DNA from 3 places in the Arthrobacter sp. JDC6 genome. Region 1 is predicted to be linked to each of the others. Evidence: riboswitches for the same ligand, from Rfam matches in the RefSeq annotation. Region 1 holds a riboswitch; each other region holds the start of a gene.
The links. Region 1 has a riboswitch for cyclic di-AMP ahead of ACV095_RS16640 (M23 family metallopeptidase). Riboswitches for the same ligand answer to the same signal wherever they lie in the genome.
Positions count from the first base shown of each region.

Region 2: linked by a shared signal. The riboswitch ahead of ACV095_RS09270 (C40 family peptidase) and the one ahead of ACV095_RS16640 (M23 family metallopeptidase) in region 1 are both predicted to bind cyclic di-AMP.
Region 3: linked by a shared signal. The riboswitch ahead of ACV095_RS17280 (aggregation-promoting factor C-terminal-like domain-containing protein) and the one ahead of ACV095_RS16640 (M23 family metallopeptidase) in region 1 are both predicted to bind cyclic di-AMP.

Region 1 covers NZ_CM151278.1:3,589,450-3,599,502, forward strand. The annotation lists gene fdhD (formate dehydrogenase accessory sulfurtransferase FdhD) at 1-794, opposite strand, end outside; gene ACV095_RS16610 (molybdopterin molybdotransferase MoeA) at 845-2,338, opposite strand; gene ACV095_RS16615 (DUF6457 domain-containing protein) at 2,335-2,631, opposite strand; gene mobA (molybdenum cofactor guanylyltransferase) at 2,628-3,302, opposite strand; gene ACV095_RS16625 (HNH endonuclease) at 3,398-3,898, opposite strand; gene ACV095_RS16630 (NlpC/P60 family protein) at 4,167-4,934, opposite strand; gene ACV095_RS16635 (C40 family peptidase) at 5,098-5,775, opposite strand; cyclic di-AMP (ydaO/yuaA leader) riboswitch at 5,846-6,025, opposite strand; gene ACV095_RS16640 (M23 family metallopeptidase) at 6,154-6,975, opposite strand; cyclic di-AMP (ydaO/yuaA leader) riboswitch at 6,988-7,212, opposite strand; gene ACV095_RS16645 (iron-dependent transcriptional repressor DtxR) at 7,338-8,039, opposite strand; gene serC (phosphoserine transaminase) at 8,333-9,463, shown strand; gene ACV095_RS16655 (DUF3027 domain-containing protein) at 9,561-10,053, opposite strand, start outside.
Region 2 covers NZ_CM151278.1:1,977,246-1,987,298, forward strand. The annotation lists gene ACV095_RS09265 (protein adenylyltransferase SelO) at 1-647, shown strand, start outside; gene ACV095_RS09270 (C40 family peptidase) at 774-1,607, opposite strand; cyclic di-AMP (ydaO/yuaA leader) riboswitch at 1,611-1,781, opposite strand; gene ACV095_RS09275 (aggregation-promoting factor C-terminal-like domain-containing protein) at 2,042-3,424, shown strand; gene ACV095_RS09280 (TraR/DksA family transcriptional regulator) at 3,446-3,805, shown strand; gene ACV095_RS09285 (DNA alkylation repair protein) at 3,802-4,332, shown strand; gene ACV095_RS09290 (DUF1810 domain-containing protein) at 4,358-4,804, shown strand; gene ACV095_RS09295 (glucose 1-dehydrogenase) at 4,841-5,734, opposite strand; gene ACV095_RS09300 (metallophosphoesterase family protein) at 5,891-6,397, opposite strand; gene ACV095_RS09305 (DUF1918 domain-containing protein) at 6,471-6,662, shown strand; gene ACV095_RS09310 (NUDIX domain-containing protein) at 6,758-7,273, shown strand; gene ACV095_RS09315 (glycosyltransferase) at 7,831-9,612, shown strand; gene ACV095_RS09320 (endonuclease/exonuclease/phosphatase family protein) at 9,617-10,053, opposite strand, start outside.
Region 3 covers NZ_CM151278.1:3,747,149-3,757,201, forward strand. The annotation lists gene ACV095_RS17275 (ArnT family glycosyltransferase) at 1-1,347, shown strand, start outside; cyclic di-AMP (ydaO/yuaA leader) riboswitch at 1,555-1,715, shown strand; gene ACV095_RS17280 (aggregation-promoting factor C-terminal-like domain-containing protein) at 1,721-2,434, shown strand; gene ACV095_RS17285 (VOC family protein) at 2,524-2,949, opposite strand; gene upp (uracil phosphoribosyltransferase) at 3,011-3,646, opposite strand; gene ACV095_RS17295 (phosphatase PAP2 family protein) at 3,659-4,462, opposite strand; gene tadA (tRNA adenosine(34) deaminase TadA) at 4,518-5,024, shown strand; gene ACV095_RS17305 (glycosyltransferase family 4 protein) at 5,021-6,124, opposite strand; gene ACV095_RS17310 (6-pyruvoyl trahydropterin synthase family protein) at 6,127-6,522, opposite strand; gene ACV095_RS17315 (zinc-dependent alcohol dehydrogenase) at 6,525-7,565, opposite strand; gene ACV095_RS17320 (HNH endonuclease signature motif containing protein) at 7,759-9,282, opposite strand; tRNA gene ACV095_RS17325 (tRNA-Ser) at 9,433-9,522, shown strand; gene ACV095_RS17330 (zinc-binding dehydrogenase) at 9,612-10,053, opposite strand, start outside.

The DNA of each region.
Region 1 (10,053 bases):
GCCAGCGTCACGCCGTTCGCCTCGGCCAGTTCCACGGCAAGACTGGAAGGGGCACTCACGGCAGCCAGGACGGGAATGCCCGCAAGGGATGCTTTCTGGACCAGCTCGAAGGACGCCCTGCCAGATACCTGGAGGACGGTTCCGGTAAGAGGCAGGAGGCCCTCGCGCAGTGCCCAGCCCACCACCTTGTCCACGGCATTGTGGCGTCCCACGTCCTCGCGCAGGCACAGGAGCTGCGGCTCGCCGTCGTCATCGATCCTGAACAGGCCTGCCGCGTGCACGCCGCCGGTGTCCTCGAAGACACGCTGGGACTTCCGCAGCATCCCCGGCAGGGCGGCCAGGACTTCCGCGTCCACAGTCAACGGGTCCGTCCGGGGGCTGAAGTGGGAGGACTTTTGGACAGCTTCGATGGAGTCCGTTCCACAGATGCCGCAGGAGCTGGACGTGTAGACGTTGCGGCCGGTGTCGGGAACTGGCACATCCGGCCGCAGCTGGGCCTCCACCACGTTGAATGTCTGGACACCGTTCTCGTCCTCGCCGGCACAGAATCGCAGCGAAACCAGCTGTTCGGGGGCCCATATGACCCCCTCGGACACCAGGAATCCAGCCACCAGGTCAAAGTCGTCCCCCGGGGTTCGCATGGTGACCGAATAGGAAAGCTTTCCCAGCCGGATCTCCAGCGGTTCCTCGACGGCGAGGACGTCTTCGCGGTGGCGGACCGGGTACTCCAGGGCTCCCGGCGAACCGTCCAGGACATACTTGTGCACCTTCCGGCGCTGGGTTACGCGTCCCATGTTCCACCCTGCTTGTTCATTACTCCATCATGGCACCAACAGGGGCCGCCTCAGCCCAGGAGGGCGCTCCAGTCCACGGGTCCGCTGGGTGCCGGCTTACCCTTGGGCTGGCCTGTCCGTGCGGCGCTTCTTGGCTTGGCTTTGGCCGGGCCGTCCTGGGTAGGAGGTATTGGCGGCCCCCATGGCAGGGCGAACGCGGGCACCGGCTCGCCGAGCTGCACGCCGTGCGGTGGCACTACCAGCACACCGTCCGCGGCGGCGAGCCCGCGCATCATCCCTGGCCCCGTATGCTGCGCCGGGGACGCCATGCCGTACAGCAGCCGGAACGGCATCAGCCGGGTACGCCCGGGGTCCGGCTCGATCATGGTCCCGCACGGCACCTCCTCCACCGCCGGCATGGGACGGTGTCCCAGTGCGGCCAGCAGCGGGGCCCCCACAGTCGAAAGGGCCATCATGGCCGCGAGCGGGTTGCCGGGAAGCCCCAAAACGAAGCGTCCGTCGGGCAGTTCGGCGAGCACGGCAGGGTGGCCGGGCCGCATGGCCACGCCATCGATGATGAGCCGGCCGCCGAGTTCGGCCACTGCCCTGCGGAGGTGGTCCGTTCCCGAGCGCCCGGTGCCACCGGTAGTAATGACGACGTCGGCCGGCAGGTCCGGCGCGTCCGGCACCTCCGGCAGCACGTCCTCGAGCGCCGCAAGCCATTCGTCATAGGAGTCGCCGATCCGCTGCTGCCCGCCGGGTATGCCGCCCAGCATGGCGACGACATCCGGCAGCTGCGGGCCGAAGGTGTCGCGCACCTGGCCCGGGGCCGGCGTGCCGTGTTCCACCACTTCGGACCCGGTCAGGACCAGGCGCACCACGGGCTTTCCCTGGACCTGCACATCGTCGTAGCCTGCCAGCGCGGCAAGTGCCAGGTGGGCGGGATTGAGCTCCACCCCCGCCTTGACCAGGATGTCCCCTTCCAGGGCTTCCTCCCCGGCTTTCCTGATGTGCTCTCCCGCGCGGGGCTCGCCCGGGCGGGCCTTGCCCCCGGTCATCAGGAGTGGGAGTCCTTCATCGTCCTGGCCAAGGACTGCGCTCTCGGTGCGAAGCACTGCCTTGCCGCCTGCGGGGATCAGGCCGCCGGTGGCGATGGGGCTGGCCTGGTGCGGTGCCAGCCGGGTGCCGGGTTCCACCGGGATCCAGGGGCCGCTTCCGTTGACCACCCAGCCGTCCATGGCCGAGGACGCATAGTGGGGCATGTCCTGGAGGGCCACGATGTCCTGGTCCAGTTTGCGGCCCAACGCGATTCGCAGTGCCACTGGTCCGGGAGGAATGGGGGTTCCGGCGTCGAACGCCGTCTGCCGGGCCTCTTCCCACGTGTGGGCGGCATGGTGCTGGCCCGCATGCCCTGCTTCCGCCGTCCCGGCTTGGACTGCGCCGGAGTCAGTGGTTCCGGGTTCAGTGGGTCCGGGTTCAGTGGGTCCGCGTCCAGCTATGCCGGCCGGCCCTTCCGCTTCGCTGCCAGGTGGCGCTTCCGGATCGCTTTGGGGTTCCGCGGTCATTCGCCGGGAGTCCCGGCGGCAGCCTCGGCCTCGTAGTCCTTTGCCAGTGTGCGGGCAACGGCCAGGGCCGCATCCATTGATTCAGCGTCCATCTCCCTGCCGGGAGCCGCAGCCAGGCCCGCAGCGAACCCGGCGATGAAAGTGGTGAGCGGAGCGGCTGGCCGGACCACAGCATGGGCGGCGACGCCCGCAAGCGCCAACACCGCGTTGACGTCCACCTGGACGTCCTCAAGGTTGTACGCCTGGAGAAGTGCCCTGCACCACTCTTCCAGTGTTTCGTCCTGGCTCTTCACGAATTGCCTCCCACGTTTGCTCCGCCCGTCTGCCGGTCCTGGCGTTCACTCTGGTTCCCGGCGGCAATCCCCAGCGCGGCAGCGTCATCCCAGGTATCCACATCGGAGGTGGACCCGGCAGGGACTGTGACAAGCTGCACGTCCAGATTAGCAAGGAGCGACCTGACAGAGCCGTTGACCAGCGCCCCGCGGGCAGCGAGGTCCCTGCACGCCTTTGTTAACTCAGGCGTGCGGTAAAAACCCACCAGTGGCTGTGGGCGGTTGCCTTCGGCAGCCATGACATTTGCCGGGTTCGCCGCCGTGGACATCTGCAAAGCTTCCTGAAGCGCTGCCACCGCTTGGGATGCCAGCGGCATGTCGCAGGCCAGCACCAGGAGGTAGGGCGCATCCTCGCCGATGTCCGCCAGCGCATCCAGCCCGGCCGCTATGGCTGCCGCCGGGCCCGCGAAGTGCGGCTGCTCCCTGCAGCTCAGCAGGTTGGGAGGCCAGATTGGCAGGGAAGCCATCTCGCCCACAACTGCCACATGCCGGGCCCCCGCGGCGGCAGCGACAGCGCGTTCGAGGAGGGATTGGCCTTGGAAGACGAGCGACTGCTTGGGTACGCCGCCCAGCCGCGATGACCTCCCCCCGGCCAGGATCACGGCATCAAAGGCAAGCCCGTTCACTTCCACTCCCCCAGCCTAGCGACCGGCAGCGTAGGGGCCGCACTGCGGGTCAGAACGTCCGGCGCACCGGAGCATCACGGCAACTCAGGCAGCGCGGGGTGTCAGGCAGCGCGTTCCGGAAGCAGGAAGGGGTCCCAGGCCGGCGTGGGCTTCTCCAGTTCCTTGATCTGCCAGATGGTTCCGTGCGGCGGTTCGGGCACGAACCGCAGGGTCCATCCCATCTCGGCTGGAGTGTGGTCGCCCTTGACGTTGTTGCAGCGCAGGCAGGCGGCCACCAGGTTCTCCCACGAATCGGCCCCGCCCCGGGACTTGGGGTGAACATGGTCAATGGTGTGCGCCGCTTTCCCGCAGTAGGCGCATTTATGCCCGTCGCGCCGGAGTACGCCCCTGCGGCTGACGGCCGTGGAGTGGTTGTACCGGGGCCGGATGTAGCGGTTGAGGAGGATCACGGACGGGCGGCCCAGAATGTCAGTAGGGCCCACCACGGGGTCGTCACCTTCGGCCACCACACTTGCCTTGCCCGTGAGCACAAGCACCAGCGCCCGGCGGAAAGTAATAACCGCCAGCGGTTCATATCCAGCATTCAGAACGAGAGTGCGCATGCACTTACCTCTTCACGGCCGCACCCGTCAGGGGCACGAGGGCCGGCTGCCCTCGGCATGTCCGGGCTATGGATCGACATCACAAGAGTAAACAAAGAAGTGCAGAATCGGGTAATCGCCACTCTGGAGCAGGACAACGGCTGGACACCGCGGGAGGGTCGGCCGCGGGCGGCGCGGGCCGATTAAGCGCGAAGGACCCCCACCGGGATGGCGGGGGTCCTTGGGGGCATTGCCAGGCCTGCGGCCGTTCAGGCCTGCCTTGGGATGCTTAGTTGACGCGGATGAACACGGGGCCGGAACCCACGTTTGCGCTGAAGACCACAGTCTGGTTTCCGTTGTAGCCGCCGTGGACTGCCATGCCGTTTCCGGCGTAGACAGCAATGTGGGCCATGCCCGCGCCGCCGTCAGCGTAGTAGATCAGGTCGCCCGGCTGCGCTTCGGCTGCACTCACGGTGCGGCCCAGGGACAGGTAGCCGGCGGGCCAGTCATGGAAGTGGATGCCGACGGCGGCCAGCGAGTTGGTGACCAGCATGGTGCAGTCCTGCATAACGCCGAGCTGGGCGTAGGCGGCCGAGAGGATTGCAGCGCCCTTGCCGCTGGCGGAAGCCTGGGCAGCGGGAGCGGCCGGAGCAGCAGCGGTGGCAACCTTGGCGGTGACCTTGGGAGCCGCAACGGGCTCGGCGGCAGGAGCAGCTTCCTGCACCTCGACCTGGGGCTCAGGCTCGGCGACGGGAGCCGGCGTGGTGGTGACAGCGGGCTTCTCGTAGCTGATGGCGATGGTGGAAGCCGCGGAAATCGGGGCGTCGATTGCGGATTCAACTTCCAGTGCGGACGCCGGAGCGGAATCACGCTTGACGTTGGCGTCGGCAGCGTTGGCCGCGATGCCGCTGGTCAGGACCAGGCCGGAAGCGGCAGCGATAACCGCAGCCTGGCGGCCCATGCCGCCTGCGTTGTCGCTGACGGCCTTTGCAATAACAGCGATCGAGTTGGTTTTGGTGACCTCGGCGCGATGCCGTGCGGTGGCACGAGTCGTCATCAGTTCTCTCTTTCGTTTTTCCCTCAAACCGCTTGTAGGCAGGCGAAGGTTGTTGGACGCGCCGGCATCTTGGGGGTACGTCGGCGCGTCCCGAACGGGGATGTGGTTTCTAGCGAAAAAGCCTTGGGCAAAGAAATAGCCCTTGGAGCGTTAAGCCCAAGAACTAGTTGCCGTAGTGGTAGTACGAGGAGGTGCCAGTGGCTGCAGGCGAGTGGAGCAGCGTGCCCTGGGAGGGGTTGAGTGCGCTGATCATCATGCCGTTGCCGACGTAGATGCCGACGTGCGCGCCACCGTTCTGGACAACCAGGTCACCCGGCTGCGGGGTGGAGGTGGGAGTCATGATGCTCCACGCATTGGTGCGGGGGATGCTGATTCCGGCCTGGGCGTAAACCCACTGCACGAACCCGGAGCAGTCCCAGCCGGTGACCGGGCTGGTGCCGCCCCACACGTAGGAGTGGCCGATGCCGGTGTAGGCGATGGCAGCGATGCCCGAGGTTGCCGCAGCGGATACGGTCTCCGCCGTCTTGGCGGCCGGAGACGCCTCCTGGCCTGCAGTGGTGGCGCGGTTCGCCGAGGCCGTGGACTGGGTACGCACCGCTTCCACCTTCGGAGCAGCGGTGGTCTTGACGACCGGACGCTCGAAGGACACCGTGGCCGTGGGTGCGGCCGTGACAGCGAGGGCTGCCTGGGACGAGCCGGACTCGGTGGAGGCAGAGACACCGGCCGTGGTGTCAGCTGCCGTGGCGGGCAGGCCCATGCTCAGGATGAGGCCGGAAGCCGCTGCCACAACGGCAGCCTGGCGGCCTACGGTCCCGGCATTTGCACTGACGGCCTTGGACATGGCGTCCAGGGGGTTGGTGCGAACCGTTTGCGCACGGTGGCGCGCAGAATGATGGCGTGAAGACACGAAGGTAGCCTCTCCCAATGCCTGCGAGGTGAGCTGTCGGATTCGGATGGGAGTCACCCGGCCACGCTGCTTCCTGGGAAGCTTGTGACTTAACCCCAAGGCCTTCTGAACATGAAGGCCAAAATTGGTTCCCCCGCCCCTGCCAGACGATGAAATGCGAACGGACCTTGAGCGGTGGCAGAGTTAGGCAATCCACTCAAGAGCGTCAACTTCGGAAAAGTTGACGCGAGTTAGACGGTACAGCAGTTTTGCTTCAATGTCACATTCAGGTCACGGCGCGTCGCGGACATGTGAGAGCGGGCAACCATTTGGCTACAGCCAGCCCATGGGATCGACAACTTCGCCATTGACCTGCACCTCGAAGTGGAGGTGGCAGCCAGTGGATGCGCCCGTGGTACCGCTCAGTGCCACCACGTCCCCGCGGGAGACGGTCTGGCCCACCTTGACGTTGAAGGACGAGAGATGGTTGTAGGTGGTCTCCAGCCCGTTGCCGTGGTCAATGACCACGCGGTTTCCGCCACCGAACTGGTGCCAGCCGGCAAAGGTCACGGTACCTGTCGCGGCGGCCAGGACCGAGGTCCCGCACTGCGCCACGAAGTCCTGGCCCCGGTGGAAGTCTCCGGAGCCTCCGGTGATCGGACTGACCCGGTAGCCGAAGGGGGAAGCGGTGGTGAGGGAGGCGAGGGGTGCAGCCAGGGTGCCGGCCGAAGCGGCACGCGTGACGGAGCCGGCGGACTGGGCGCTCAGGAGTTGCTTCAGCTTCCCGTCCGGGTCGGCCTGGGTCACCACGGCCGACCGGCTGAAGTCGATCTGTGCTCCGACATCGGCCGAGATCTGGGGCTGGGGGCTGACGGCGGACGCGGCCATGGGGGCACTGCCGGCGGCATCCGTGGCCATGACGGGACTCGTGGCGGGCACCGTGACCGTCAGCACCAGGCCTGTGGCGGCAAGGGCAATGCCGGCTTTTTGGCCAATACCGCTGGCGGCGGCAAACTCCGTCATCTGCCGGAAGGGACCCCGGCGGCGGCGCGCGTCACGATGCAGGTCGCGGGGGCGCTCCGCTGCGACAACTTCGGCAACCCGGGGTGCCGAAGGGGGGCCGGCCGCGCGGCGGCGGCCCCGGGAGGTCTGCATGGTCAAGAAGGGTTCCTCTCTGGAAGAAGCCTGCGGAGTTAGCTGTCGGATTCGGGTCAGAGAGATCAAAGACCCGGTCCGCCTTAGGCAAGCTTCTGCACAGGGGGTATTCCCGGAAGAATCCTTCACTGGAGAGGCTTGCTGCTGACGGACTTCACCCCAAGGCAGTCCCCCGCTGCCGCTTGTGGTTCCCCCGCCTCTGCCAGTAACGACTCGTGCACCTGGCCCGCTGGCAGAGCTCGGCTCCGGATCAGGTAACGCTTATGTATCAACGCTTGGTTCCACTATAGGGGCTTAAGACCCTAGGTAACAATTCCGTTACCTTTGCGTGGTTGCCCCTCTGTGGGGTATGGGCGCCCCGATCAGGGCTGGCTGATGGCCACAAAGACGTGGGCGGCAACCTCGGGCGGCAGCTCCAATGCGCCTTCGATTCCAGGGACCCGCACGGAGATGTATTCGCCCACGCGTTCCAGCGCCACGGCGGCACCCGGCCGGATACCGCCCTCGTCCAGCTGCGCCAGCAGTTCCGGTTCCACCTGGATCGGCTCCGCCAGGCGGCTGATGGTCACTCCGGAGGCGGGCCCGTAATTCTTCATCGCTTCCACCAGGCTGATGGCGCCGTCGGCAAAGCCGGGCCCCGCCTGGCCGCCCAGCGCCGCAAGGCCAGGGATGGGGTTGCCGTACGGCGACTCGGTGGGGTGGTCCAGCATCTCGTAGATGCGGCGCTCAACGCGCTCGCTCATGACATGTTCCCAGCGGCAGGCTTCGTCGTGGACGTAGGCCCAGTCCAGGCCAATGACGTCTGCCAGCAGGCGTTCGGCCAGCCGGTGCTTCCGCATGACCTCCGTGGCGCGCTTGCGGCCCGTGTCCGTGAGTTCCAGGTGCCGGTCGCCGGATACGACCACCAGCCCGTCCCGCTCCATGCGGCCGATGGTCTGGGAAACGGTGGGACCGGAGTGGCGCAGACGCTCGGCGATACGGGCCCGAAGGGCAACGATGTTTTCTTCCTCAAGCTCCAGAATGGTCCTGAGGTACATCTCCGTAGTGTCGATCAGATCCGTCATCCAGCTCAGCTCCTCGAGCGCAGTACCTTGCGTTGTCCCACCGTATCGCCTCTTCGCGCAAAGTAGTCCGGGGGAAAGCTTAGCCTATTTTGACTTTGTCCGAATAGCCGCGCCCCGAGGGGCTGCGCGGGGACGGTACGTCTCACTGTCCGGACTATGACGGGCCTGGCTCCCGCCCCCGGCGGCGGTTCAGGCAGAATGGGAATGGCCCGCAGCGCAGCCACCGGCGCTGCCGGCCACCGACCGCCCGCCCTTCCGGACCAAACTTTTGTCCCCGCCGAATTGGAGCACCTGTGAGCGACACCAGCATCACGATCCCCGCCGACCTCCTGCCCCAGGACGGGCGGTTCGGAGCCGGCCCGTCAAAGGTCCGGCAGGAGCAGATCGACGCGCTGGCAGCAGCTTCCAAGACGATCCTTGGCACATCGCACCGGCAGGCCCCGGTCAAGAACCTGGTCGGAGCGGTCCGTGAAGGGCTGAGCCAGTTCTTCCGCGCCCCGGAAGGCTACGAGGTGGTCCTCGGCGTCGGCGGCTCCACGGCTTTCTGGGACATCGCGAGCTTCGGCCTCGTGGAGAAGAAGGCCCAGCACCTGTCCTTCGGTGAGTTCGGGTCCAAGTTCGCCGCCGCCACCAACAAGGCGCCCTTCCTGGAAGCCTCCTCCATCATCAAGTCCGAGCCCGGCACCCGGCCCGCAGCCAAGGCCGAGGCCGGCGTGGACGTCTACGCCTGGCCGCAGAACGAGACCTCCACCGGCGTCGCCGCCCCCGTCAAGCGGGTAGCCGGAGCCGACGAGGGATCACTGGTCCTCGTGGACGCCACATCGGCGGCCGGCGGACTGGACGTGGACGTTGCCGAGAGCGATGTCTACTACTTCGCCCCGCAGAAGAACTTTGCCTCCGACGGCGGCCTCTGGCTTGGCCTGTTCTCCCCCGCAGCGCTGGAACGCGCCGCGCGCATCAAGGCCAGCGGCCGCTGGATCCCGGATTTCCTGGACCTGCAGACCGCGATCGATAACTCCCGCCTGAACCAGACCTACAACACCCCGTCGCTGTCCACGCTGGTGACGCTGAATGCCCAGGTCCAGTGGCTGAACTCCAACGGCGGCCTGGACTTCGCGGCTGCGCGGACGGCCGATTCAGCCGGCCGCATCTACAGCTGGGCGGAAGCGTCCGGCTTCGCCACCCCGTTCGTGGCCAAGCCCGAGGAACGCTCCAACGTGATCGCCACGATCGACTTCGACGAATCGATTGATGCCGCCACCGTGGCCAAGGTCCTGCGCGCCAACGGCATCGTGGACACCGAGCCTTACCGGAAGCTGGGCCGCAACCAGCTGCGCATCGCCACCTTCGTGGCCATCGAGCCCAGCGACGTCTCCGCCCTGCTGGCCAGCATCGACTACGTGGTGGGCGAGCTGCGCAAGTAACCCGAGCTGCGCAAGTAACCCGAGCTGCGCAAGTAACCACAGTTAAAGCACGACGGCGCCGCCCGGGTTTCCCCCGGACGGCGCCGTTTGTTTGTGGTCAGGAAGTCCTTGTTTCGGCGTCAGGCTCCGCGCCGTCGTCGGCCGGCCCTTCATCCCCGGGTTCCCGCTCCGCTGCCGGAAGCCCATCCGGGGTCCCCTGCCCGGGCTCCTGCTGTTCCGGTTCCTGCTGTTCCGGCTCCTGCTGCTGTTCGTCCTCGGGACGGACGCGTTCGGCCCACGGCACCCACTCCGGGGCCAGGACGGAGTCCCCGGACGGCAGCAGGCCCAACTCGTTGACCGTGACCACCTTGGAGCGCGAGTTACGGGTCAGTACCGCATACCACTGCCAGCCCACATAGCCGGGCAGCCGGGATTCGAACAGGTGCGTGACCAGCCGGTCGCCCTCGCTCTTGGCTGCCAGGTGCGGCCCGATGGTGCCGGCCGGGGTGATGCCCTCCACTGCAGCCCGGGCCGTGTCCACCGCCGCGGCCAGGAAAGCATCGGGCTTGCCCGTGCGCCACACGGGCACGCCTGCCTTGCGCTTGGGCTGG
Region 2 (10,053 bases), 1.6 Mb from region 1:
TGTTCAATCCCGCCGCTGTCTACAGTTCCATCGACGTCAGCGGACGCTACGCCTACGCCAACCAGCCGGTGCTGGCCGAATGGAACCTTGCACGGCTGGCGGAGGCAATGCTGCCGCTGATCGACGGGGACCAGGAAAAGGCGGTTGCCCCCGCGGTGGAGGTACTTGGCGGATTCCGCGGACAGTACAGCCAGGCGTGGTCCGGCGGCATGAAGGCCAAGCTGGGCCTGTCGGGGGATGCGGACAGCGACGCCGCCTCCGCCCTGGTGGACGGTGCCATTGCCATCCTGAAGGACGGGCCGGTGGACTACACCTTGTTCTTCCGGAACCTGGGCAAGGCCGCGCGGGGGGACCTCCGTCCCGTGCGCGGCATGGTCCTGGACCTTGAAGCGTTCGACGCCTGGGCGGAGCGGTGGCAGGCCCTGGGGCCCGACGCGGAACTGATGGACAGCGTGAACCCTGCCTATATTCCGCGGAACCACCTCGTGGAAGAGGCGCTGTCCGCCGCCACTGACGGAAACCTGGCTCCCCTGCAGCAGTTGCTCGAGGCCGTCGGCAGCCCCTTCGCCGAGCGGCCGGGCCTGGAACGCTACGCCGAAGGTGCCCCTGAGGATTTCGGCACCTACATGACCTTCTGCGGGACGTGACTGTTCAGCGGTACGGTGCGGAAATGACAGGAGGGCGGCAGCCGGGAATACCCGGCTGCCGCCCTCCTGTCTAAGAACAGCTTTGCTGTTTAGTACCAGCCTGCTGCTGCCAAAGCGTTGCGAAGGCTAGGCTACGCGGACTGCGGAGTAGCCGCCGAGCCAGCTGATGGAGTGGACCTCGGTGCTGTAGCCGTTGACGCCGCCGCTCACAACCTGGCCGTTGCCGGCGTACACGCCCACGTGGCCGGAGGTGATGATCAGGTCGCCGGGGGCGGGAGCGCCGACAACGGTTCCGTACTGGAAGAACTGCGTGGGGGCCAGGTCGCCGACGGACTTGCCGACGGAGCGCAGGGCCTTCTCAACCATTGCGGTGCAGTCCTGGTTCACGCCGACCTGGCTGTAAGCGGATGCCAGGATGGCAGCGCCGGTCCCGGTGCCGGTGGACGCCGCCGGGGCGGCTGAGGCGTAGGACATGTTCATGCCGGTGTTTGCCGGTGCGGTTGTGGCTGCCGTCTGGACGGGAGCTGCTGCCGGCGCCGGGGCTGCGGTGTGGCCAGCGCCGGGGATCTGGATCTGGTCACCGGGGTAGATGATGGAGGACAGTCCCAGTCCGTTGGCGGCCAGGACGTCGTTGAGGCTGACGCCATGGGCGGCCGCGATGGCCCCGATGGTGTCGCCGGACACCACCGTGTGGACGGTTCCTGCTGCTGCGACGGGTGCTGCTGCCGGGGCAGGTGCGGAGTATGCCTGGACGCTGGTGTTCTCAGTGGTGTCCGGGCCGGTGACACCTGCATGGGCCGGGGCTCCGACGCCAAAGGCAATACCGGACGCTGCAGCAACGGCAAGCGCCGGACGGCCCAGCGAACGGGCCTGGGACTTGGCGGTTACGGCGAGGCCCTCGAGCGCAATGGAGCGGGCCGGAGTCGCGCGGTGACGGGCAGTGGTGGAAATTTTTGACACAGTTGATCGCCTCTCCCATGCCTGCGGGGTGAGCTGTCGGGTTCGGGCTGGAGATACCCGGCCGGTAGCTGGCTCCGCGGGCGGAGGCGCTAACGACTTAACCCCAAGGCCACATGTGGCCGTAGAAACTTGGTTCCCCCGTCCCTGCCAAACGGAAAGCGGTTGAATCCCATGATCAGCGGCAGGGCTCGGCATGCTGACGGGAATGTCCCGTCTGAGAGGGACACCAAACGACCATAACCCGCGCTGCCCCCGATTGTCACATTTGGATAACATACGAGGCTCCCCTCTCAATTGCGCAAACGTCTTGATGTACTTCGCATTTCGGGCGGTGACCTCGACCGATGCAGGCAGGGTCTTTATCGCTGCAAACGGTAACAATGTGGCCACGGACGCGCCCTCGGGGGCCGCGCCGGACGGTAAGCTTCGGGACTATGCCCCTGTTCGTGACCAGCCGAGGGATCCCGCTCCTCGGTGGCGTGCTGGCCATCGCCCTGGCCGCCGCCACCGTGCTGCCGGCCGCAGCGGAGGAGCCGCCGCCCGGCGGATATCCCTCCTGGTCGGATGTGCAGCAGGCGCAGTCGTCCGAAGCGGCAAAAGCTGCAGAAATTGCCACCATCGACGGGCTCTTGACCGGCCTGCAGGCGCAGTCGGAGGCAGCCGGGGACGCAGCCGTACGGTCGGCCGCCGAATACGCTGCCGCGGATGCAGAGCTCCAGTCAGCCACATCACGCCTGGAAACCCTGTCCGCACGGGCCGCCCGCGCAAACGACGAAGTGGCCCGGTACCGGAAGGACCTCGGCGCCCTGGCCGTGCAGTCGTACAAGACAGGCGGGACCAACGCCGGGTTCTTCGTGGCGCTGGACGCCCTGGGGACCAACAGCGTCCAGGGCCTCAACCTCGTCAAGCTCGTGGGGGACAAGACGGCCGCGTTGGTGGTCAAGGCGGCGGCGGCCGGAAAGGTATCCGCTGCCCTGGTGGAGCAGGAAAAGGTTGCCAGGAGCGAACGGGAGCGCCTGTCCGGGGAGGCAAAGGCAAAAGCCGGGGCAGCCAGTTCCGCCAGGGACGCACTGGCACGGCAGGTGGCCGAGGAGCAGCGGCACGGCGGCGAGCTAACGGCCCAGCTTGCCGCCCTGAAAGGGACGACGGCGGCGCTTGAGGGGGAGTACCGCCAAGGCCAGGCTGCGCTGGCTGCCTACGAGGCGGCCCAGGCGGCCAAGCGCGCCGCAGCGGAGGAGCAGGCCCGCCGCCAGGCCGAAGCGGCCGCCAGGGCCGCCGCGGCGGCCGCCCAGCAGCCCAGGCCGCCCGCACCAGCCGCCCCAGCCGCCGTGGGCGGCAATCCTGTCCCGGTGAATCCAGCCCCTGCCAATCCTGTCCCGGCCAACCCTCCGCCGGCCAACCCTCCGCCGGCCAACCCTGTCCCTTCCGTTCCGGAGGCGCCGCCAGCCGAGCCGGCCCTTCCCAGCCCGCCCGCCGTCGTCGTGCCTTCCATTCCCGGTGGAGCGGTCAACGATCCGGCAGGGGCGAAAAGCTACGCGTCCGGACGCCTTGCCGCTTTCGGCTGGGGCCAGGACCAGTTCCTGTGCCTGGCCCAGTTGTGGACCAAGGAATCCAACTGGCTGACCACCGCCACCAACGCGTGGTCCGGGGCCTACGGAATTGCCCAGGCACTGCCGCCCGGCAAGTATGCCAGCGCCGGGAGCGACTGGCTGACCAGCTACCGGACGCAGATCGAATGGGGCCTGGGCTACATCCGTGACCGCTACGGGTCGCCCTGCGGGGCATGGAACCATTCCGTATCCCTGAACTGGTACTGACTGACGCGCTAGGCTTTCCCCATGCCAGATTTCGAACGGTTCCGTGCACTGCTCGAAGATGAGCGGACGCGGCGGATGGCGCTGCTGCCGGCGCTGCGGGCGGACATCGACGCTGCGAATTCGGCCCGCCAGGACTCCAACGTCGACGACGAACACGATCCGGAGGGCGCCACGATCGCCTTCGAGCTGTCACAGGCATCGGCGCTGCTGAAACAAAGCTCGGCGGGGCTGGACCAGATTGAAGCTGCCCTGGCCCGGCTGGCCGCGGGGACCTATGGCATCTGTGCGGTGTGCGGGGAACCCATCGCCGAGGGCAGGCTGGAAGCCCGGCCCTGGACCCCGTTCTGCATCCACCACGCCTCCGCGGGGCGCGCGCGGTGACCGGCACGGCGGACGTGGTGTCCGCTGCGGCGGAATTTGTTGACCGTACCCTCCAGAATGAGGGCGCCTGGTACCGCGCGGACGACGTCGCACACCGCCTGGGCGGTGTGCTGGCCTCGTATGGTTCCTCCGTGGGCGCCGTCCGTGGAACTGTGCGCGACGCCCTGCGCAAATTCAAGGACCTGGACCACGACGCAAGCGTGATGCTGGCCTCTGCCCTCTGGGGACAGCCGGGGCCCGGCTCCCGCCCGGTTTTCGAGCGCCGCCTTGCCGCCGTGGTGCTGCTGCAGTCACGGGTGCGGCTCCTGCAGCATTCGGACCTGACCCGGCTGGAAGGCTTCCTCCGCTCCGCCCACACAGCGGATCTGACCGCGCCCCTGCTCTCCGATGTCCTGATGCCGCTGCTGGCAGGGCTGGGGGAGCGTGAACGGCAGCGGGCCCGCGGTGTGGTGGAACGGTGGAGCGGGGACCCGGACGCCCATCTTCAGGCGGCGGCCGCTGCCCTCATGAAGGAACTGACTTTCTAAAAGCGGACGAATGAAGGAGATCCACATGAATGAGCCGTTTGATCTTGGGCGATTTGTTGCCGCCCAAAACACCGGCGGAACCTATGACCAGGCGTTGGGGGAGCTGCAGGTCGGCCGGAAGTCCGGGCACTGGATGTGGTTCATCTTCCCGCAGATTGCCGGGCTGGGGCAGAGCGCCATGTCACGTAAATACGCCATCTCTTCACTGGCTGAAGCCCGGGCCTACCTGGACCACGAAGTCCTGGGCCCGCGGCTTCTCGAGTGTGCCACGGTCCTGGCCAACCATGCCGACCAGCCGGCCGAGGACATCTTCGGTGGCATCGACGCCAGGAAACTCCGCTCCTCCATGACACTGTTCCTCCGGGCAGCACCCGGAGAAACAGTGTTCAAGACTGTCCTGGCCCAGTTCTTCAACGGCGAGCCGGACCCTGCCACCGACGAGCTCCTGGCGGCGCAGGACGCAGCCGGCTGACCACACGGACCGGGGCAGCCGGAGCGCGGCTGGCTGTTAGGGCGTGGGGCTGCCGCCGTTGACGTTCAGCGTTTCGCCCACGACGTAGCTGGACTCCGGCGACGCCAGGAAGACGTAGGCGGGGGCCAGTTCGGCGGGCTGGCCGGCACGGCCCAGGGGCGTGGACTGGCCGAACTCCGGCAGCTGCTCCTTGGGCTGGCCGCTGCTGACCTGCAGGGGCGTCCAGATGGGGCCGGGGGCCACAGCGTTCACCCGGATGCCCTTGGGCGCAAGCTGCTGGGCCAGGCCCTTGGTGAAGTTGTTGATGCCCGCCTTGGTGGTGGCATAGTCCACCAGGGTGGGGGACGGGTTGTAGGCCTGGATGGACGTGGTGTTGATGATGGTCGAACCCGCAGGCATATGCGGCACGGCGGCCTTGGTCACCCAGAACATCGCGTAGACATTGGTCTTCAGGGTGTGGTCGAACTGCTCGTCGGAAATGTCCTGCAGGTCCTCTTGGGCCACCTGTTTCCCGGCATTGTTGACCAGGATATCCACCCCGCCCAGGACCGCCACCGCCGTTTCCACCAGGTCGCGGCATGCCGCCGAATCCTTGAGGTCAGCGGGCACCTTGACGGCCTTGCGGCCGGCCGCTTCAATGATTCCGGCGATGCGCGAGGCGTCCGCTTCTTCCTGCGGCAGGTAGGACAGCACGACGTCGGCGCCTTCCCTTGCAAAGGCGATCGCCGTCGCGGCCCCGATGCCGGAGTCCGCGCCGGTGACGATGGCCCGGCGGCCTTCCAGCCGGCCGGTGCCGCGGTAGGTCTCCTCGCCCAGGTCGGCCTTGGGTTCGAGTTCTGCATCCAGCCCCGGCTCGGGCTGGTGCTGCCTGGGCGGGGAGATTTTTTCGTAGGCCGTCACGGGATTGCGGAAGGTGTACTGGTCAGTCATGGTGGTCCTCCTGGTCGTGCGGACACGGGCTGGTTCGTCGCCCCGGGTACTGAAGCAGCCCGCGATTTGCGCCGTTACAGGAAGGCAAAAAGCTAAGCATGCTTACGGTTCCTAGCCTAGGCAGAGAGGCCGCCTCATGCCAAGCGGCGCGGCGGGTCAGTCACGCTGGACCGTGACCAGCCGGACCTCGGCCAACTGACCGCCGTCGACCGTGGCCTCCATGAACGTGCACGCCGGCTGGCGGCGGCGGTCCGTGGGCGACCCGGGGTTCAGCAGCCGCAGGCCGTTCGGCGACACCGTGTCCCACGGGATGTGGCTGTGGCCGAACACCAGGACATCGGCGTCGGGAAAGAGCGCATCGCACCGCACTTCGCGGCCCTTGGCCGGCCCCGTCTCATGGACCACCGCAAAGCGGACTCCGTCCAGGTTGGCAGTTGCCGTTTCGGGCAGGCGCCGGCGCAATTCGGGCCCATCGTTATTGCCAAAAACACCCAGCAGCCGGTTGCTCCGGCGTTCGAATTCGTCCAGCAGGGCTGCCTCCACCCAGTCGCCCGCGTGGAATACGACATCGGCATTTTCGACGGCGGACCACACCTGTTCCGGCAGGTCCCTGGCGCGTTTGGGTATATGGGTATCGGCGAGCAGGATGAGGTTCAACGGCATACCGGAATCCTGCCATGGTGCCCTGTTCCCACGCGGCCACGAGTCGTAATCTGGGGGCTGGGAGGTGATTGCCATGGAGGCAGCCCAAGGCGACCGTATTGTCGTGCACGGCAGGACCGTGGGGTCCTCGGACCGGCATGGGGTGATTCTTGAAGTCCGTGGCGAGGGCGGCAGCCCACCATATGTGGTCCGCTTTGACGACGGGCATGAAACCGTCATGTATCCCGGCGGTGATTTCGCCGTCGACCACGGAAACAAGACCTGACGGGGCCGGCGGGATTCCGCCCGCCCCCTGACCCGCCCCACCGCCTGGCCCGCCGGTGCTTCACCTGCGGGTGCTTCACCTGTCAGACTGGAGCGATGGATCTCTTTCCGTCCGCCAGCACGTCCTCCACTCCGCCGCCGCGCACCGGCCCGCGCGACCCGGGCGACGCATGGGTGGAGGGGGAACGCGGCCGGTACTGGGGCAGGTTCGGCGCGGCCGGCGTCCTGGCCTACGACCCCGGCAAAGGTGTGCTGCTGCAGCACCGCGCCGTCTGGAGCCACAACGGTGGAACTTGGGGCCTGCCCGGCGGGGCACTGCACCAGGGCGAGGAACCGGTCGACGGTGCCCTCCGCGAAGCCTACGAGGAAGCTGCCGTCCCGCCGGAGAGCGTGGAAGTGCTGTTCACCTCCGTGCTGGACCACGGCTACTGGTCCTACACCACCGTGGTGGTGCTGGTGCGGGAATCCTTCGAGCCCGTCATCAGCGATCCCGAAAGCATCGCACTGCTCTGGATTCCCACAGCCGAGGTGGACGCACTGGAGCTGCACCCCGGATTCGCGGCGTCGTGGCCGGACCTGCTGGCGCGGCTGGACACCCAGGATCCCTGCTAAGCCTTTCCTGGACTGCCCACCCTGGAAGTTGGACTGACGGACCGGGCTGCCCTGCGGGCGTGTGTAGGTATCCCTGGCGCGAAATTAGGTACCCGGTACTGGTGCTGCCCGCATGTGCAGGCCGTTATGCTCCAAGCTACGGCGAAGTCGGGGCTGCTTGATCTCTGGGCAGGTAAACCGGACAACCACCGTATTAGCCCTGACGTGTCCCATTTTTGGGGCCATCTCCGGTTGGCTGAATCTACATCCCAGCCACGAAGCAAGGTTGGTGAGCCAGTTGTCCATTCCTCTCCTGTCACCGGGTGCCACGTCACAGCCAGGCTTACTGCCGGGCCGGACTCCTGCGGGGGTCCAGATCCCTGCCACTACACAGCGACATCAATATCCTGCATTCTTCGGCATGGTGGCGCATGCGGCGCGGGAGCGCGTTCTCCCGGTACCCGGGCAGCGTGAGGACCAAGATGCCGCGCTCCGCCGCCGGTAGTGCCTTCGCCCGGCTTCGGGGCAGCCGGCCCCAGGATCCCCGTCATGCCCTGGCGCCCCAGGCAGGAGACACCATGACCGCCGTGCTCGATGCCCCCGGACGCAACGGTGGGCGCCTGCGGCCCCGCGATGTGGTCTTCGCACTGGCAGGTGCCGTATCGCTGGTGCTCGCCGCAGGGGCGGCCTCCACCGTGGACCTGCCCGTCAACAGCGACCTCGGGCTCGTTGCCGTCCTGCCCTATCCGTACTGGATAGGGCTCGTGCTGATCAATCTCACCTTCATCGCGGCGCTGCGGGGGGACGCCCGGGGCCCGGCGGGCCGCGCAGTGATGGTGTGGCTCCTCGCAGTGCTGGTTGTGGAGCTGTTTGGGACCGCAGCGTTTGTGACCGACATACCGCGGGGCGAAGTAGCGTTCAGGCATTTGGGCATTGCCGACGCACTATCAAGCACGCAGGTCATAGATCCTGACATTGACGCGTACTTCAACTGGCCGGGTTTCTTTGCCCTCCTGGCCACGGTCATCAAGGCATCCGGCCTCCAACCGGTGAGCATAGCCCTGTGGGCTCCTGTGTTCGACGTTGGGCTGTGGCTCATGGCCCTGGCAGTGCTTGCCCGGACCTTGACCGCTGATCCGCGACGGCGTTGGCTGGTGCTCTGGCTTTTTTGCCTGGGAAACTGGCAGGATCAGGACTATCTGTCCCCGCAGGCCTTCGCTTTCTTCCTGTACCTCATCCTGATCGCCCTGCTCGTCGGACCATTGGCCGCGAACCCCGGCACTTTCCGTGGCTTCCGGCCCGCCGACCTGGCGGTTTGGTGGCGGGGCCGGTCCCCCTGGGAGCAAAGGCCGCAGCACCGGGTGAGCGCTTTCGTGGTGGCCCTCCTGCTTGTCGCTGTGATCTGTGCAAGCCATCAGCTGACGCCCTTCATGATGCTCATTGCCATGACCGCCCTCAGCCTCAGTGGGCGTCTCTGGTCCAGCCGGCTGCCGCTGATCACTGCTGTGGTGCTTGTACTCTGGCTGGTTTACCCGGCAAGTGCCTATCTCATTGGACACCCGCCCCTTGAGGACGCAGGATTCCAGGGTGCGGTTGCGGCTAATGTCGTTGACCGCGTCACCGGGACCCCGGGCCATTCCCTCGTCGTGAAAGTCCGAATGGTCCTGACCCTCGTGCTGTGGGTCCTCGCGGCGGCAGGGGCGGTACGGGACTGGCGTAGGAAGCGGCTTGACATCCGGGTGGTCCTGCTTGCAGTCACCCCGCTCCTGCTGTTCCCGATGCAGTCATACGGCGGGGAAATGCTCATCCGCGTCTCCCTGTTCGCGCTGCCCTTCGTCGCCCTGCAGGCGTCCTCGGCCCTGCTGCCAAGGGAGGGCGGCACGCGCCTTCCTTTCCTGGCCGTGTTGGCCCTCGTGCCCACCTTCCTGCTGCTGACCTTGTTGATCGAGACCAGCAGGTTCGGGAATACGAAGTTCGACATCTTCACCGACAGTGAGATGGCCGCCGTGGCCGAAGTGGAGAGGATCGCGCCTCACGGAGCGGCCATTATTTCCGCTGCCCACCCCACACCATGGCGCAGCGATGCCTACCTGGAACACCGGTACCGGACCATGGACGAGTTGTGCCGGCGGGACTTGTCAGCAGCGAGCTGCGGCCCAATCTTCTATAACTACGGCCGGCACAACCCTGCCGGCGCCTTCGTGCTGCTCATGCGGTCAACAGAGGCAAGCCTCGAGCTCCAGGGCCAGAGCACCGAACGCAACTCCAAGGAATTGGAAGACTGGCTAAAGGCCCAAGGAGGCGTGGAGCTCATATTCAGTAACGCCGACGCCCGAATCTACCGGTTGCCGTCGCCCTGATCCTTTAGTAGCCCTCGCCGTACTCGGCGGTCACCAGGATGGGCAGGTGATCGGAGTTTCCGCGCGGCAGGGTTTCCACGCTGGTGATGTCCAGGCCCAGGGACGTGGCAAAGTCGAAATGACCCTTGAACACCTTGTACCTGGTGTAGGTCCGCCTGTTGCTCAGCGAGAGGGCGTACCCCGAGTTCTTCATATGCATGTCCAGGTTCTTGGTGAAGAACGGATAGTTGAAGTCGCCCACCATCAGGGTCATCAACCCCTTGCCCATGCTCAGCAGTTCGGCGTGGGCTGCGTGGATCTGCTTCCTGCGCAGCGAGTTCGATGCGGTCAGCGGGGCTGCGTGGAACGAGCCGATCACCAGTTCATGCTGGGTTTCGTTGTCCATCACCCGTGTTCCGATGAGCCGCTCATGGGCCGGGGCCAGCACCCGGTCATGCATGG
Region 3 (10,053 bases), 160 kb from region 1:
GCCATCGCCTACGCGCTGGCAGGCCCGCACAGGCTCCCGCGGCGCCTGCTCCGGCTGGCCGCGGCGGGAGCGGCCATGGTGGCCTCCGCCGGGTGGTGGCTCCTGGCGGTGGAGCTGACGCCGGCCGGCCTGCGTCCCTACATCGGCGGATCGCAAAACGACTCCATCCTGGAGCTCACGCTGGGTTACAACGGGCTGGGCCGGCTGACGGGCGACGAGACCGGCAGTGTGGGCGGCGGCAACGGCTGGGGAGATCCCGGGCTGCTCCGGATGTTCAACAGCGAGTTCGGCGGCCAGATCGCGTGGCTGCTGCCGTCCGCCCTGATCCTTGCGGCGGGCCTGCTGTGGTTGGGCCGGCGGGCCCCGCGGACGGATGCGGTCCGCGCCGCCGTCATCATCTGGGGCTCGTGGGTGCTGGTGACGGGCCTGGTCTTCAGCTTCATGGCCGGCATCATCCACCCTTACTACGCCGTGGCGCTGGCGCCGGGGATCGCCGGGCTTGCGGGGCTGGGCACGGTCCTCCTGTGGCAGCACCGGCAGCAGCCACCCGCCGCACTCCTGCTGGCCGCAGCGGTGGCCGCGGCCGCCCTGATGGCCTTCCAGCTGCTGGGCACCACGTCCGCCTACGGCGCGTGGCTGCGTTGGCTGGTCCTTTCCGGAGGCTTGGCGGCCGCAGCGGGCGTGGCGTTCGGCAGGTTCCTGCGCTGGCGTGCCGTGCAGCGGACGACGGCGGCGCTCGCCATTGCGGCGTCGCTCACCGGGCCGCTGGCGTACTCCCTTTCCACGGCGTCGACAACGCACAGCGGGGCGATCGTCAGTGCCGGGCCCTCGTCGGGCTTCGGCCCTCGCGGGACGGGCCCTGGCCGGAGCGGGACAGGCAGCACCAGGCAGCCAACAACCCAGGGAAACACGGCCCGCCAGCAGGGCGCGCCCGGGGGAACACTTCCCGGCGGAACCGCTGCTGCCGGTGGTCGCGGAGGCGGGGCCGTGGGAGGCCTCTTGGGCGCCCCCACGCCGTCCGCGGAACTCGTGGCAGCACTCAGGAATGGCGCCTCGGGCTACACCTGGGCAGCGGCAGTGGTGGGGTCGAACAACGCTGCCGGTTACCAGTTGGCAACGGAACTGCCGGTCATGGCGGTGGGTGGGTTCAACGGCACAGATCCCGCCCCTACCTTGGCGGAGTTCCAGGATCTGGTGTCCCAGGGAAAGATCCACTACTTCATCACAGGCGGAACCATCCGGGCCAGTACCGGTTCGGACGCTGCCGCCCAGATCGCCCAGTGGGTGGCGAACAACTTCACGGCGCAGAGCATTGGCGGCACCACCGTCTACCTGTTGGCTGGGTAACGGGAACTGTAACGGTCGGCGCGCTGCGCTCATGAAATGGGGCGGCCATACCCCAATGGGACCGAGGTTACGAACGGGGAATCCGGCAAATCAACGCGCTGAGGATCGTGACTTCCGTTACCTAAATGTGACTTTCGCGTGCACTTCCTGTAGCGTCGATTGGGTGCGGCCCCCGTTCGGGCCGCATATCCCGGGTCGACGCCAAGCTCTGCCGCTTCCCCGGATTCCGATTGAGCTACGGCAGAGGCGGGGGACCCACCGTCCCGGGCATTGAATGCCCTTGGGGTTAAGCCAGTACGTGATCTTTCCGTACGGCCGGATGCCCTCATCCGAACCCGACAGCTAACTCCGCAGGTGTGAGAGGCGATCAATCATGTCCAAAAACACGGCAGAAGCACGCCTGCTGCAGGCCAAGGCTAAACACAGGGCCGCGCAGCAGGCCAAGAAGACCACCCTGGGCCAGCGCGCCGCCGTCCTTGCAGCATCGTGCGCGGTGCTGGTGGGGGTAGGCGCGGCAGGACAGGCCACCAGCAGCATGACTCCGGTGTCATCCACCGCGTCCAACCCTTCCACGTCAGCGTCCGACGCTCAAATGAGCATCGAGAAGAGCGATATCCGCTCCAACCCGGCAGCAAGCCCCGCGCCCGCTGCCATCAGCGTGGCACCGCAGGCAGCGGAACCGGCCCCCGCAGCGGCACCGGCAGCACCCGCAGCGCCTGCCCCGGCCCCGGCGCCTGAGCCCGCCCCCGCACCTGAGCCGGCTCGCGCCGTCGCGGTTAACGATCCTGCAGGCGCCCAGGCGTACGCCGCCAGCCAGCTGGGGGCGTTTGGCTGGGGACCGGACCAGATGCAGTGCCTGCAGACGCTGTGGACCAAGGAGTCCGACTGGACCACCACGGCCACCAATTCCAGCAGCGGGGCATACGGCATCGTCCAGTCCCTGCCCGCTGAGAAGATGGCAAGCGCCGGCGCGGACTACCTCACCAACTACCGCACGCAGATCAATTGGGGCCTGGACTACATCAAGAAGAGCTACCAGTCGCCCTGTGGTGCCCTGAACTTCCACCTGGCCCACAACTGGTACTAGGCACTCCTCCCCCCCCCGGCGGCAGCGATGCCGGGGGAACTGCACCAAAGCGGCGGGCCGCATCATCATGATGCGGCCCGCCGCTTTGGTTAACCAGCGCCCGGTCCGGCGCCCTGTCCGGTGTTCCCGCCAGCGCCCTGCCCGGCGTTCCGCCACGGGATGTACTGGACAGCCCACTTGTTTCCGTCCGGATCGGCGAAGTACACGAAGTGGCCCCAGTCCTGGACGTCCACATCGCTGACATCCACGCCGTTGCTCTTGAGCTGGTCATGCGCCGCATTGATGTCGTCGACCACCATCTGCAGGTTGGAGCCCGTGCCGGGCGGGGCGTCGACGAGTCCTTCGCCGATGCAGATGGAGCAGGCCGAGCCCGGCGGCGTCAACTGCACAAAGCGGATGGAGTCCGACGGCCGCTCGTCGTAGTCGGCGTTAAAGCCCACTTTGTTGACGTAGAAGTCCTTGGCACGGTCAACGTCGGATACGGGGACAAAGACAAGCTCGAGTTTCCAGTCCATCCGCACAGGCTAGCGGCGGGACACCCGTTGGGAAAGAGCCCGTTCAAACAGGGCCGAAGTGCTACCCGGCGATGCCGTAGAGGCGGTCGCCGGCGTCGCCCAGCCCGGGGACAATGTAGGACTTCTCGTTGAGCTTCTCGTCGATGGAGGCCAGGACGATGTGCACGTTGGCCCCTGACAGTTCCTCCTCCAGCCGCGCCAGGCCCTCGGGGGCGGCCAGCAGGCAGATGCAGGTGACGTCGGAAGCGCCGCGCTTGAACAGGAACTTGATGGCTTCGCGCAGGGTTCCGCCCGTGGCCAGCATGGGGTCCAGGACGAAAACCTGGCGGCCGGTGAGGTCCTCCGGCAGGCGCTCCGCGTAGGTGATGATGTCCAGCGTCTCCTCGTCCCGGGCCATGCCCAGGAAACCCACTTCAGCGGTGGGAACCAGCTTGGTCATGCCTTCCAGCATTCCCAGGCCGGCGCGCAGGATGGGAACCACCAGCGGGGTGGGCTTGGTGAAGGCGGTGCCGACGGTGGTGCTGACGGGCGTCTCGATGGTGACGGGCTCGGTGCGGACCTCCCGAGTGGCTTCGTAGGCCAGCAGGGTCACCAGCTCTTCCGTCAGCTGGCGGAAGACCGGCGACGGCGTGTTCTTGTCCCTCAGGACAGTGAGCTTGTGGGCGACCAGGGGGTGGTCAACAACGAGAGTGCGCATCCCCCAAAACTATCACTCGGCGCTGCCCTTCCCGCGTCCGGAGTGTTCGCCGTCGTGCAGTTCCTCGGCCACCACGTCCCGGACGATGGGACGGTCGAACGACGGCGCTGCCCCTGCGTGCTCGCGCCTTCGGACCAGGTGGAACAGCCGGTGGGCCAGGATAACGATTGCCACCCAGGCCAGGCCCAGGATCCAGCCGGCCATAACGTCCGTGAGCCAGTGGTGGCCCAGGAAGACCCGGCTCAGGCCCATGGCGATGATGAAGATCGAGCCGGCGGTGATGGCGGTAACCCGAACCCGCATGGTGTGGAACTGAAGGCAGATGAGGTAGATCACCAGACTGATCACCACGGTGGTGTTCAGGGTGTGTCCGCTGGGGAAGGATGGCGAATCCTCGTAAGGGGGGACGGCGTCCGCATGGTCGGGCCGGGTACGGCCCACCAGCTTCTTGCCGAACGTGGTGGCGGTGACGGACGCTGCCGCTGCACCGCCGATCAGGACCAGCGGACGCCAGTTCCGGCTCAGGAAGGTCAACCACGCTGTGAGGATGCTGGCCAGGATGGGCATCCCGATGCCGCCGCCGATGTTGGTGAAACCGGTGACAAAGGAGTCAAGGCCGGGGCTGCGGAGGCCTTCGGCAAAGGCAAGGGCAGGCTTGTCCAGGTTGGCCAGGCCAGCGGAGTCCACCACATCGTCGTAGACCTCTGCCCCAAGCAGCGCCAGGGACACGATGACCACACCGCCCACAAGGATGGTGAGGATCAACGCCGCATAGGGTTTGAACCAAATACCCAATCGGTCCCGAAGAGTGTCCATGGTGCCTCCCGGCATCGGCAAGTAACCTGACTAACCCCGAAACTATCATTGAGCCATGCCCTTGCCCGAAAAGAAACACGAGGCCTGGATGGGCCTTGCCCTGGCGGAGGCCCGCCGTGCGCTCGACACGGAGGACGTGCCCATCGGCGCCGTAGTGATAGGGCCCGACGGCGACCTTCTGGGTTCGGGACGCAACCAGCGGGAGGAGCTGGGCGACCCCACAGCCCACGCCGAGGTGGTGGCCATCAGGGAGGCGGCCGGACGGCTGCGGGAACGGGCACGGCTCGGCGGCGGCCGGGGCGACGGGTGGCGCTTGTCCGACTGCACGCTGGTGGTCACCCTGGAACCCTGCGCCATGTGTGCGGGCGCGATCGTCCTGGCGAGGATTCCCCGGGTTGTGTTCGGGGCCTGGGATGAGAAGGCCGGCGCTGCGGGATCGGTATTCGATATCCTCCGCGAGCGCCGGCTGAACCACTGGGTTGAGGTGTATCCCGGGGTCCGCGGGGAAGAGTGCGCTTCACTGCTGCGCGAATTTTTCGCCGCCCACCGGAGCAGCCTCTAGCCCTGCCGCTCCCCGTGTCCGCCGGGTCCCTCCAGGAGGGCCAGCACGTCCTGCGCTGTTTCGCTCCATCCCGGCAGCCTGGTCCGCGCATCAAGCGCGGCTGAACGCCATTTTTCCCGGGTCTTTCCATCCACCAGCCAACCCCGCAGGGCATTGGCCAGGCGGCCGGGACTCTCCTGTCCGCCGTCTGGAAGGGTAAGCAATGCCCCCGGAAGGCGGGGTTCGCCGTCGGCCGTTCCCAGCCCGCCCATGCCAAGCGCCTCCACCGCCCCGGTCCCGGCACGGACCAGAACAGGAATGCCGTGGGCCAGGGATTCGGTGACGGCCATGCCGAAAGCCTCCAGCCGCGACACCAGCAGGGTCAGGTCCGTCCGCCCCCATTCGGCCTCCAGGGCTTCGCCCATGAGCTCGCCGGTGAGCTGCACCCGCCGCTGGAGCCCGTGGGCAGTAATGGCAGCCCGGACCTCCCGTGCGTAGTCCGGGTCCGCCTGCTCGGAGCCCACGAACGACGCAGTCCACTCAAGGTCCTGGATCCGGGCCAGGGCATGCACGGACAGCAGCTGGTCCTTGTTGGGCAGCAGCGCGGCGATGACCGCCACGTGCGGCGGCCTGGATCCCTGGGCCAGGGGTGCGGGGTTGACGCCGGGAAGGACAACGGTGACCCGGGAAAGCCCCCTTTCCAGGAGGAGGGATGCAGACGACGTGCTGGTGCAGATCACGCCGGTCGCCGCACGGAGGGCTCTCGCTTCGCGTTCCAGGGCTGCAGCCCCGGAGCTTTCCTCAACGGGCATATGCACCAGGACCCATGTTTCCCCGCCCGCCTTCGCGGCGTATTCGAGTTCATCCGGGGCACCTACCGCCACCAGGCCGTCCACGATGGCCACTGCGTCCCCGTGGTGTGCCTCAGGTTCCCATGCTCCGAGGAGGGTGGCCAGCCGGCGTCGTTCCTTGGCGCCGGCGTCCGGCCAGTTGCCTTTCACGGCAACCACCTCCACCTCCGCGCCCCGTTCCTGCAGGCCCGCAACCAGGCGCGCGTTGTAGACGTTGCCGCCTGAGCTGTGGCGGATATTGCCGGGAACCAGCAGCCGGATGGGACGCATGGCTACGCGGTGAGGTCCAGGGAAAAGGTGGCCCAGGCGTCAGGATTCTCGCGCAGGGTGACCTCCAGTCCTGCGAGTTCACGGCCGTCGTCGTTGTCCTTGATCTCTGCGGCCACCTTCCGGGCGATGTACTCGGCGAGGGCTTCCGTGGTGCTGAGCTTGCCCTCGAAGTCCGGGTGCTCGTCCAGGTTGCGGTAGTTCAGGCCGGCGAGCACCTCCTCGATGATGGTCCCGGCGGCGCCGATGTCCAGGACGATCGCGTCGGCATTCAGGGCGCGACGGCGGAAAGCCACCTCGGCGACGAAGGTTGCACCGTGCAGGCCCTGGGCGGGGCCGAAAGCCTCACGGGGAAGGCTGTGGGCAATCATGAAGTGGCGGCGGATGGTCAGGCTGAACATTGTTACCTCAAGTCTTTGGGGGTGTGGGTGGCTGGGCTGGGCGCGGCACTGCCGGCAGGGTATTCGACGACGTGGCACAGGGCTTCCAGGCTGCCGTCCGCCAGGCTCTGGACCACGCCCGGCAGGTCCTCGAACCGGGACGATCCCGTCAGGAACGCGTCGAAGACGGGGTCCTTGAGCAGCGATACGGCCAGGTCCAGGCGGTCCGCATTGGTGCGCCTGTGGCGCCGGGAACGCGCCACCATGCCCACCTGGCTCGCCCTGATGGACAGCCGCCTGGCGTGGAAGTCCTCCCCCAGCGGCACAGTGACCTCACGGTTGGCATACCAGGACATTTCGATGATTTCGCCTTCATCGCCGGCGAGCTGCAGGCTGCGCTCCAGGCCTTCCTGCGAGGCCGAGCAGTGGAACACGATGTCGCAGTCCGCCAGGGCGTCATCGGGGTGTGCGAAGTCCACGCCCAGGGTGTCCGCGAGCTTTTTCCTGCCCGGATCGAGGTCCACCAACTGCAGGCGCTGCAACGGGAAGGTGCGCAGCAGCGTAGCCACCATGCCGCCCACCAGGCCGGCTCCGACAACGGCAATCCGGTCGCCCAGCCGAGGCCCGGCTTCCCACAGGGCGTTGACTGCGGTTTCCACCGTGCCGGTGAGGACCGCCCGCCGGGATGGAACGCTGTCGGGAACCCTGGTTAGAGAGGTCACCGGCACCACATAGAGGTCCTGATGCGGATTCAGGCAAAAGACGCGCCGGCCCTTCCACTCCTCAGGACCTTCCTCCACGACTCCCACCGAGAGGTAGCCGAACTTCACCGGCCCTGGGAACGTTCCCTCCTGGCGTGGGGCACGCATCTCTTCCGCGACACGTGGCGGCACGGCACCGGCGTGGACCACCATTTCGGTGCCCTTGCTGATGCCGGAGTACAGGGCACGCACCAAAGCTTCGCCCGTCCCCGGCGCGGGCACTTCTTCGGCCCTGAGCTCGCCGTGTTCCTTGGCGGTGGTCCAGTAAGCGGTTGCGTGGATCGGAGTCTGTGAATTTGTCATCTTGCTGATGAATCTAACCGGACGCGCGGTGGCGGGGAAAGTCCGACGGCGGATGGCGGGGTTTGGTGCCGCGCGGCGGCGTCCGTGCCAGCATCAAGGCGGGGCGGGTGCGGAGGGTGGCGCCGGGACGTGGACCTGCCGCAACTTGTGCGGGCGGACCGGACTGAAGACGCGGCAGTGCAGCAGCTTCGGCTTAGACGCCGAGGTGTTTAAGCAGTGCCTCTTCGAGGAGGCTTCGTTCGCCGGGCAGGAATCCGGGCGGCCACTTTGGTGGTTCCCAGTCCTGGTGTTCGCTTGTGTAGTGGCGGCCGGTGGGTGAGGTCCAGCCGGGTGGTTCGTTCGTGCTGGCCGGGGTGGGTTTCCAGGCGGTGGTGTGCCGGAGCCTGTGGTGTTTCGGGCAGGGCTGTCCCAGGTTGCTGATGCCGGTGGTGCCGCCGTGGTGCCAAGCGAGGAGATGGTCGGCCTCCGTGTCCAGGGAGGTGTTGCTGCAGCCCGGGAACGGGCATTTCCCGTCCCGCATCCGCAGCCAGGCCCGCATCGCCCTGGGAACCCGGTAACTCTTCCGGCCAATCTCCAACGGCGCCCCGTCCCGCGTGTCCACCAACACCCGGTAAAACGAGCCCGCCCCGTCCGCGACCAGTCGCCGCGCCATCGACGCCGGCACCGGACCATACCCGTCCAGCATCGCCGGTTCATCGGTCAGGCCCATCAGCGCGAACACCGGAACCGTGACCAGCACCTCGGCGCGAACCGATGGCAAGTGTCCCGGCCCGGCGCCGTCAGTGCCACCGGCACCGGCGCCCGGCCCCACAGCAGCTACGACGCCGGCAGTGGCACTGGCACTGGCACGGCTGAGACTGGTGCTGCCGCCCCGGGTGTCGCCGCTGCCGAGGAGGGCTGCGGCGAAACTGTCGGCCCGCAGCTGGGGCATGGTCCTGTCCTCGCCCGGCCCCTGCAAACTCCGCGCGGCAGCGGTGAGCCGGTTCCACCCAGCCTGGGCCTGGTCCGCGGGCAGGTACGCGCCCAGCCACGCCATCCCGTCCCGGTCCGGCCGGAACTCCACCCGCCGCTCCGCCACACCCCTGGCGTGCCGCTTCTCCATCGACTCGGCGTGGTGGCGTTCCCGCCAGGTCCGGGCCTTGACCCGGAACCGGTGCGCCGGCAGCTCCCCAACCGGGCACCCCCTGGCCGGGGGAAGGGCGTCCGGGTCCGGTGTATCGGGTGGCAGGAAATGCGCCTCCAACGCCGCCGCCCCCGCCACATCAAGGCCCGCCGTCTCATCTGCCAGCACCATCGCGTGCTGCCACGACAGGGCCCCGGACTGCAACGCCTCCAAAGTCCGCGGCAAGCTGCTGGTCAGGGCATGGGACGTGGCCAGGAACGACGCCGCCGCCCGCGGACCCAACGCCAGCACGCACCCGATCTCCGCCGCGACCGCCATCTCCTGCGCCACCACCGGCACCTCCCGGCCCGCCACAGCATGCGCAGCCTCCGCGTACCCCACCGCAGCCTTCGCCTTCACCCCCGCAACCCGCGCCTCCACCTCCCGGGCCCCGGCGAGGATGTCCAGGCACCCATCCGCCAAACCGGCCAGCGGATCAGAAACCGCATCAGCATCCGCGAACGCCTCCAGACCCGCCCCATCCACCTCAGCCTGAAGCACAGCAAGGGCAGCACGAATCTCCTCGAACGCCCTCACCACCGCCGCTTTCCCCATAAACCCATCATGGCAAGGGGGTCCGACAATTATGATCCTGCTCCAACGCCCATCCCCCAGGCAGCGCTGGGTTGGATGAAACCCGCAATAGGCACCCACTGTGCGTCCGTTTTGGGGATGCAGGCCTTGCTCCGGTACCCTATTGAGGTTGGTGACGTGTCCGAGCGGCCGAAGGTGCAACACTCGAAATGTTGTTTGGTGTAAAAGCCAACGTGGGTTCAAATCCCACCGTCACCGCCATATAGGAAAAGGCCCTGGGCTCCCTTGTACATCAAGGAAACCAGGGCCTTTTGCTTTCCCCGGGCCATATGTCCTCAGCGGCCAAAGCGTCAGCGCGCGGGATCGATCATCGTCATGCCCGCGACCTTAACAGTGTCGAACTGCGGGAGCATGTCAGCGGCCTCGGTCAGCCCGATAACGCGTTCGATGAGCTTCTGCGGTTCCAGTGACCCCGACTCGATGAGGGCGAGCATCTGCGGGTAGTCGGCCGCAGCCATCCCGTGGCTTCCGAACACATCCAGTTCCCAGGCAATAACGCGCGCCATAGGCACGCGGGGGTGACCCTCTATGGGCGGGAGGAGGCCGATCTGGACATGCCGTCCACGGCGACGAAGGCTCAGGAGCGCGTCGGCGCACGTCTGCTCGCTGCCGACAGCATCAATGGAGACATGGGATCCTCCCGTGATCGCATGCACCTGTGCGGGGATGTCCGAGCCGTCCGCGACCAATACGTGGTCTGCGCCGAGGGAAGCGGCCACCTCCAGGGCGGCG